Regions from separate parts of the Robertmurraya beringensis genome, predicted to be linked through region 1. Evidence: riboswitches for the same ligand, from Rfam matches in the RefSeq annotation. Region 1 holds a riboswitch; each other region holds the start of a gene.
What was found. A riboswitch is a leader RNA that binds a small molecule or an ion and turns the genes downstream of it on or off. The one in region 1 is predicted to bind cobalamin.

Region 1 (2,177 bases):
TGGATGCTGTGGGATCTCTTCGACAAAGGTACGATAATTTAGCTTATGAATTTGCTCCATTTCTTCTTCGCTTCTTGCAATTTTAAAAAGCAAGCCCATTTGGTTTCCCCCTAGTCTTTTTCTTTTATATTTGTTCGATGAGCAAAAAGAATCGTAATTATGGTGAGTGCAATTATGCCGACGCCGGTGTATGTATAAGACTCAATAAAGAAATAGATTGGAAGAATGCATAGGCTTAGCAGACCAGAAATCGTAAAGCTGCGAAAAAAGGGATAGGTGATGGCGAAGCTAACGAGTATGACCACGATTACGGTCGGTTCAAAAGCAATGATTCCTCCGAGAAAGCTAGAGATTCCTTTTCCGCCCTGAAAGGAAAGGGTGATGGGCCAAATATGTCCTACAAGGACAAATAGAAACCCCGCTAATTGAATCTCCTCTGAAAAGCCTAACATTCTGCCAAGAAAGATAGCTGCTGCTCCTTTAGACGCATCTCCTAAAAAGGTAGCGAGAAAGGCCGTCTTATTTAAACTTCGCCCGATATTACGAGCACCCACGTTTCCACTGCCGACCTTCCGAATATCCATCTTCCCAAACAGTCTTCCAATAATGTATCCAAACATGATGCATCCAATGAAGTAGGATAAGAAGAAATAAACCACTACTACCATAGACATGACCTCCGCGCTATGTTGTATATATTCCATATTATGCTAAGGAAAACCTCTTCACAATAAGAAGTTACTGTCCGCCCCAGAAGGACAAAGCCGCAAAAAGTGTCCACGAGTGGTGTCAGACACCCTCCGTGGACATTTTGGCCATTTTTGTCCACGAAGGGTGTCTGACACCTTTTTGTTAAAAAGGGTTGCGTTTTTGGGGTTTGGTTGGTGTATAATCAGACGTAGCAGAAAATTTCATAATTCGACTAGTAGTAGGTGTCTTCATTATTGAAGACTTAAAAAGGAAGTTGGTGAAATTCCAACGCGGTCCCGCCACTGTAAATGGGAGCAAGCTGCAAGTATACCACTGTACATTATATGTATGGGAAGGTGTAGCAAGCAATGACCATAAGCCAGGAAACTCGCCTATTGCTATACACCGAATTTCCTACGAGGATAGGAGTGGTGTGGCAGACCCTTACCTATTATTTTATTTCTAATCAGTGTAAAACGTCTATCATACCAACATCTTCCTGCCTTTGTAGGAAGATGTTTTTTATTTTTTACATTATACAGGGGGAAAGAACATGCGCCAAAAGTTTTACGCACTATTTGCATTACTCGTACTATCACTAGGGATTCTTGCTGGTTGTGGGAGCACAACGGAAAACACAGAAGAAAACCAAAACACAGAAGGCCAAACGGAACAAACGGAAAAAGCGGCCTTTCCAGTTACGATCAAAGATGCATTAGATAATGAAGTTGTAATAGAGGAAGAACCAGCATCAATCATTTCTCTAATTCCTAGTAACACGGAAATTATTTACGAATTGGGATTAGGAGATAAAGTTGTCGGGTTAACAACAAATGATACGTACCCAGAAGAAACAGCAGAGGTTGAAAAAGTAGGAGATTTCAATGTAGATATTGAAAAAGTTATTGCACTTAATCCAGATTTAGTGTTAGCACACGAATCTTCAGCAGCCTCTTCTGAAGCTGGTTTTCAGCAAATGAGGGATGCAGGTATCAAGGTGTTCATCGTAAATGATGCCGTTAATTTTGTAGATGTCTACGATACAATTGGTATAATCGGTCAACTGACAGGAACAACAGAAGAAGCAGAAGCGTTAACTGCTGACATGAAAGCTAAAATTGAAGAAATTAAAGAAAAAGCAGCTACAGTGACAGAAAAGAAAAAGGTATATATTGAAATATCTCCAGCTCCAGATATCTATTCAGTTGGTAAAAACACATTCATGGATGTCATGCTACAAACCATAAATGCAGAAAATGCTACGGGAGATCTTGAGGGCTGGCCAAGCATTGACCAAGAATCTATCCTTGAACGTAATCCCGATGTCATTATTGCTACTTATAATTACATTGAAGACCCTGTAGGTCAGCTAATGGCAAGAGAAGGTTGGGCGGATGTAAGTGCGATCAAAAATAAGCAGGTGGTTGATGTTAATCCAGATCTTGTTAACAGACCAGGTCCAAGGGTCGTTGAAGGGGTAGAGGAAC
Region 2 (2,177 bases), on a different contig from region 1:
CCTCTAGAAGGAAAAGAGGCGCCAAAGGTGGTACCGGCGAAGTTAGCTGAGAATTAAATATAAAAAAGAAGAACTCCTTGAAAATGAAAAGGAGTTCTTCTTTTTTAGTTGTGCTTTTGATTGGGATACCTTCACCGTCTGTTTTGAAGTACGGTGTTCATGAAGATATTGAAATTTGTCTTATCCTTAATCAAGTAACCAGCAAAAGTAAAATAACCGGAGATTTTTACGTTAAATGTAGAACGGAGTTCGTTTTGGGGTAAATAAGTGGAGGTTTTCCGCTTATCCAAAGAAAAAACCCCTATTTTCAATTTTTCTGAGACAATAGGCGGAATCTCTCCGTCTATTTAGGTCTTTTTTAGAAAAAATTACTAATTAAGCGGAATACCTCCGTCTATTTATCAGATCGGTTGCTTAACCTGATCCACAGCCGATAGTGAGTAGCTACAGACCCCATGTCCTCCCGAAGTCAACAACAATATTTTACCAAAACAAACATTTTCTACTTGCTAATCTACTAAACTACCTTTAGTATTAAATTTGTATTATCTAGATATGGGTATATAAAATTAAATTCCAACTATATATAGTGTTGTTGCCTTAAGATAAGATGCCGCACGGCTTAATAGGGAATCTGGTGAAAGACCAGAACTGCCCCCGCACCTGTAAATGCTGACAAAATGAACAAACCACTGTGTAGTTTGCTTACGAGAAGTAGTTGCCTAAATGGGAAGGGTTCAAAGTAGAGTGAAGCATAAGTCAGGAGACCTATCTTACTTAAGATGTTTCAACTTCTTCGGGGACTTGGGAAGATGAGACGATGGCGACAGAAGACAAAATCGTGTTTGCCTGTTTGTCTTTTGCTGAAATCGTTTCATCCGCTCAAGGACCCACCTTAGCGGATTTTTTATTTTCAGGAGGGACGAGCATGACAGTAGTAGATGTACATGAAGATTATAAGTCGGTGTTAAGAGCGATTGAAGAGTGTTCTTCAACTTATCAGTTAGACGCGACAGAGATAACAAAAATGATCAATGAATTAGAGGCAGCAAAAAAAGAAGTGAGCCAACAAGCTTTATTTTATTCTTTAAATAAAATCGCGATGGACCAGCCGGATTGGACTTTTGTTGCCGCACGAATCTATTTAACGGAACTATACAAACAAGCTTCACAAAACCGAAACTACGATTCCACATATACATATGGGGACTTTTACGATTTGCTAGCAACGTTAACGGAGAAAGGAATTTACTCTCCAAAACTGCTGCAAATGTATACAGAGGAAGAAATTAAACAATTAGCAGCGGGAATCAATCCGGAACGAGATCAGCTTTTCAACTATATTGGTCTGTTCCTCTTTGCCGATCGTTACCTTGCAAGAGATCATGATCGAAAGGTATATGAATTGCCGCAAGAGAGATTCATGGTGATTGCCATGACTATCATGATGAACGAATCGAAAGGCCAGAGACTAGAGTTAGTAAAAGAAGCTTATTGGGCATTAAGCCATTTATATATGACTGTCGCAACACCAACCTTATCCAATGCAGGGAAGAACTTTGGTCAGCTGTCCTCTTGTTTTATTGACACAGTGGATGACTCGCTTGACGGGATTTATTTGAACAATTGGGATATCGCTCGCTTAAGTAAAGAAGGCGGTGGAATCGGAATTTATTACGGAAAGGTTCGTGCGTTAGGTTCCGATATCAAAGGGTTCAAAGGGATGTCCTCTGGTGTTGTACCTTGGATTCGATTGATTAATGATACGGCTGTAAGTGTCGATCAATTGGGGCAAAGACAAGGAGCAGTCGCCATTTATTTAGATATATTCCATAAAGACGTGATGAATGGCTTCCTTGAGCTAAAAACCAATAACGGAGATGAACGAAGAAAGGCTCACGATATTTTCACTGGAGTCACCATTCCAGATTTATTTATGGAAAAACTTTTAGAAAAAGATGAAAATGGCAGAAGCATCGGGGAATGGCATACATTCTGTCCACACCAAGTAAAGCAGCTGATGGGCTGGAAGGACGAAAATGGAACACCTCTTGGACTTGAAGACTTTTATGATGAAAATGATAGAAAGTATTTTACGGAAAAATACGAAGAAGCGGTGAATCAGCCTCTTTTACCAAGAAAAACCTACCGTGCAATGGATATTATGGCCCGAATCA
Region 3 (2,177 bases), on a different contig from region 1:
AGCCATCTTAAAAGTGAAATTAGCGGCAGGTTTTTTAGGAAATGGTCAAATGGCTGGATATGAATTGGATTTAGCATTTTTAGTAATGGCCGTATCTCTTGCTCTAACAGGTTCTAATGCTTTTGCACTGGATCAACTTATTTTTAAAGGACAAAAGACGAAAAGTGCAACATCCCTAAATTAAATGATGTAAAAAATATCAGAGCATTACCTCAAATCAGGGGTAATGCTTTATTTTTTTGGCTAACAAAGTAAGGATGGTACTAGAGATATCTTTCGGTTACATTTCATGTATCGGATTCATTCCAACAATATCCGGGGTCATGGTTAAATGGTGAAGCAAATCGTTTATTTGATCTCTATGTGTATGCAACTCTTTTAACATATCATCAATAACCTTTGAGGGTACATGAATAAGAAGTCTAAATTTTACATTTTCGTGAACTTCCTATTTATAGATTTACTTTCCATTTCAAGGGTGGTACACTTGATTCTATTGAAAACAATATATGGTGTTCGTTTTATACAGGTACTACTATATGTAGTTTAATAGGGAAATTCGGTGTAATTCCGATGCTGTCCCCGCAACTGTGAAGCTGACGATGATTCAATGCCACTATGCAACTGCATGGGAAGGGAATCGGAGAATGAAGCAAAGCCAGGAGACCTGCCTATATAAAACAGATGAATCATTTCTTCGGGGATTGAGGAATGGAGACGTATCCATTTTTTTATTTCTGAACGTTTCCATTTTAGGCTATCTCTTTCAATGAGATAGCTTTTTTATTTGACGACAAAAAGAGGGGTTTTATGAAACTTTATGCTAAAACAATCTGACCTACTGGAGAATCTTCCTATTAAAAAGGTAATCAACCGCCATTCTTTTCTTACACATACTTTTTACGAAAGAACGTGATGATTTTGCAAATGATGAATACCTTACAAGAAGTAATCAAACGAGATAAATGTATTGTTCCGTTTTGCCCTGAAAAAATCATACAGGCTGTTGAAAAGGCTGAAAAAGCTACAGAACCAGGAATGACAACAAACCTAGCTCAAAAGGTATTGGATGCTTTACATACACAAATTCAACAAAGGCAAATTTCAGTAGATGAAATTCAAGACATTGTTGAAATGGAACTAGTGAAGAATGAAAGATTGGACGTAGCAACTGCCTATATTTTATACCATGAAGAAAGAACGAAAGCTAGAAATGGAAAATCATTTGAAACGATTGCATCAATTATTAGAGCGGAATCAAACGATATTACGAAGGAAAATGCCAATATGAGTGCGGAGACACCTTCGGGTATGATGATGAAGTTTGCAAGTGAAACAACAAAAGCTTATACGACAGCCGAATTGCTGAAACCGGAACATCATTTCTTGCATCGAACGGGAGCGATCCATATCCATGATCTGGATTATTATCCAACTCGAAGCTTAACTTGCTTACAACATCCGCTTGATCAACTGCTCAAGAATGGAATGGAGGTGAATCATGCTGCACTACGTCGTCCCAAGGGGATTCATGGGGCGGCAATAATGGCGTGTATTTCTCTCGAGACTGCTCAAAATGAAATGCACGGAGGACAAGCCATCCCAGCATTTGATTTCTATATGGCTCCATTTGTTAAAGTAACTTATGAAAAAGAATTAAAGAAGGCTTGTGAATTTACGGGAAGTGATTTTGACAAATTAAAGGCTGTACCTATTTCTGCTTATAAGGAAAATGATTTGGACGGTTTGACCGGAGCGGAAAGAGTCATTCAATATGCGTTAAATCGTACGATAAATACGGTGTATCAGGCGATGGAAGGGTTTATACATAACATGAACAGCATTCATTCGCGCGGCGGGAATCAAGTCGTTTTCTCTTCTATTAATTATGGGACAGATACCTCTCCAGAGGGACGATGTGTGATGGAGCAGCTACTCCTTTCAACAGAACGTGGTGTTGGTTATGGGCAAACAGCTATTTTTCCCATTCAAATTTTTAAAGTGAAAGACGGTGTCAATTTGAAAGAGGGCGATTCTAATTATGATTTATTCCGATTAGCCTGTCGCGTAACGGCAAAACGTTTCTTTCCAAACTTTATCAATTTAGATGCGTCTTTTAATCAGCATGAAAAATGGAGTGCCGGAGATCCAACACGTTATCTGTATGAAACAGCTAC
Region 4 (2,177 bases), on a different contig from region 1:
CACGAGAACCTCTATTCAAAAAAAGAAGAGAATCACCCTTCTCTCCTTATCCTGACATAAAACTCTTCAATTTCTACACTTTGACTTTATCCCAAAACACTAATACAAAGGCATCCTTAAGTGATTTCGTTATAAAACCTCTAATAAATTCCTTCAGTTAACATCCACTCCTATTTTGACATATCCCTAAATTCCTCTTTAAGCACCTATTTTTGCCGATTTTGATTCACTTTTGTGTAACGCTGTAAAAATATCCGATTTGTTTACTCAGCTACTAGTCCAGTAACATCTCGATCGTACATATATTTATAGAACATGATTATATTTAGGTTAGGAAAGTGAAATAGTTGACACTAAAAGGACCACACATATCTAAATATGTGTGGTCCAATTTTATTACCTTCTTCAACTAAAGGACTATAGTATAAGTGCATATCTTCACAAACTTAGCTTTATTACAGGAATGCCCTCCTTTTTAATTCAGTTGCCAGTGACAACTATTAAGTGACCTGAACAAATATATTCCTTTTTTATTCCCCTTGTATTAAATACTTTAACATTGGAGGTTTGGAGGTGCAACTAAAGTCGTAAATATTATTACAATAATAATTGAAGTGAAGTATTATGGTTGTAACAGAGCTTCTTGTAGTCCAGTTGCTGCAATAATTATAGCAACTTCTCCTCTTGATACCATCCCAGCCCCTATAATAAACGATGTGGGTGAAGAAAAGCCTGTGAACTTCGCTCCTAATGCACCACCTAACAATTTCGTGAGGACCGCGTTTTTAATAAAATAAGGTTTTTTAATTGAATAATCAATTTCATAATTCACTACGAACATTAACAAATTTATTATCTGTCATTCAATTTCCGCTACAATCTTATTAAAGGCAAAGTGCTACCATGTAACCACTTTGTGTACCTCCAATCTTCTCCACAAGTTCTAGGAAAAATAACTATATTTTTTTGCGATAAAAATACGATTCATGAAAAGATTGTCATTTTAACTATTCTATGGTTTACTAATACGTAGTTTTATAGAATGTCTTCATTAGGTGCCTAAGTATAGGAGAATAGGGAAGTTTAAAACAACGCGGAGCCCGCCACTGTAGTCGAGGAGCTGCTGCAATGCCACTGGGAAACTGGGAAGGCGCAGCATGTGATGAATCGGAGTCAGGAGACCTGCCTAAGAGAAGTTCTACAATGTGGTTATGGCAAGACCTCAGCTTATTTAAGCTGGGTTTTTTTTGTATGGTCGGGAATTACCATTAAAGGAGGAAGTAAGTTAATTATGAAAAAATTAAAGGAAACAATTAGTTTAATTGATGGTTTGAACACAAAAGCTCAGGAACAAATGGAACAACATTTAAACTCACTAACTAAACCATTCGGAAGTTTAGGCTTGTTAGAATCACTAGCGATTAAAATAGCAGGTATAACTGGAAATGCACAACCTAATATTGACCCAGCAATGGTAGTGTTAATGGCGTCAGACCATGGTGTAACTGTAGAAGGAGTTTCAGCTTATCCATCAGAAGTTACTCAGCAAATGGTTAGAAATTTTATTACAGGTGGAGCAGCGATCAATGTTTTATCCCGAGCTTCAAATGCCTCAGTTCAGGTTGTTGATATAGGGATTAATGGAGAGTTGCAACTTCCAGGTTTAATCAACAGAAAAATACGCTTTGGAACAAATAACATGGTGCAAGGACCAGCTATGGAAAGGACAGAAGCAGTTTCGGCGATAGAAGTAGGAATTGAGGTAGCACAGTCAGCTATACAGAAAGGTGCGAGACTTTTAGCACTTGGAGAAATGGGAATCGGAAATACCACAGCAAGTAGTGCGATGGTCGCCGTACTCGGGCAGTTATCTGTTGATCAAGTCGTTGGGTTTGGAACAGGAATAAATACAGATGAAAAAGTAAAAAAAGCCAACGTTATTAAAAGATCAATTGAAATAAATCAACCCAATCCAGCTGATCCGATTGACGTTTTGGCAAAAGTCGGGGGATTAGAAATAGCAGGACTTGCTGGGATTGTGTTGGGTGCTGCAGCAGCACGAGTCCCTGTTTTAATAGATGGCTTCATCACAGCTGTGGCTGCGTTGACAGCGGTTCGTATGACTCCCGCATGTGTGCATTATCTTATTGCATCACATCAATCAGTGGAACCGGGTC

Region 2: it holds a riboswitch for cobalamin, as region 1 does, so the genes downstream of both, ACFFHF_RS20545 (ribonucleoside-diphosphate reductase subunit alpha) here and ACFFHF_RS01975 (ABC transporter substrate-binding protein) in region 1, are expected to answer to the same signal.
Region 3: it holds a riboswitch for cobalamin, as region 1 does, so the genes downstream of both, ACFFHF_RS08540 (anaerobic ribonucleoside triphosphate reductase) here and ACFFHF_RS01975 (ABC transporter substrate-binding protein) in region 1, are expected to answer to the same signal.
Region 4: it holds a riboswitch for cobalamin, as region 1 does, so the genes downstream of both, cobT (nicotinate-nucleotide--dimethylbenzimidazole phosphoribosyltransferase) here and ACFFHF_RS01975 (ABC transporter substrate-binding protein) in region 1, are expected to answer to the same signal.

The regions. Positions count from the first base shown of each region.
Region 1 covers NZ_JBHLUU010000010.1:50,744-52,920, forward strand. Annotated here, with positions in the region: gene ACFFHF_RS01965 (aminotransferase class V-fold PLP-dependent enzyme) at 1-99, opposite strand, end outside; gene ACFFHF_RS01970 (glycerol-3-phosphate acyltransferase) at 111-668, opposite strand; cobalamin riboswitch at 914-1,100, shown strand; gene ACFFHF_RS01975 (ABC transporter substrate-binding protein) at 1,244-2,177, shown strand, end outside.
Region 2 covers NZ_JBHLUU010000123.1:28,837-31,013, forward strand. Annotated here, with positions in the region: gene ACFFHF_RS20540 (DHA2 family efflux MFS transporter permease subunit) at 1-57, shown strand, start outside; cobalamin riboswitch at 592-789, shown strand; gene ACFFHF_RS20545 (ribonucleoside-diphosphate reductase subunit alpha) at 929-2,177, shown strand, end outside.
Region 3 covers NZ_JBHLUU010000025.1:33,133-35,309, reverse strand. Annotated here, with positions in the region: gene ACFFHF_RS08545 (DoxX family protein) at 1-184, shown strand, start outside; cobalamin riboswitch at 511-689, shown strand; gene ACFFHF_RS08540 (anaerobic ribonucleoside triphosphate reductase) at 928-2,177, shown strand, end outside.
Region 4 covers NZ_JBHLUU010000079.1:1,570-3,746, forward strand. Annotated here, with positions in the region: gene ACFFHF_RS12210 (cation:proton antiporter domain-containing protein) at 623-841, opposite strand; cobalamin riboswitch at 1,037-1,204, shown strand; gene cobT (nicotinate-nucleotide--dimethylbenzimidazole phosphoribosyltransferase) at 1,292-2,177, shown strand, end outside.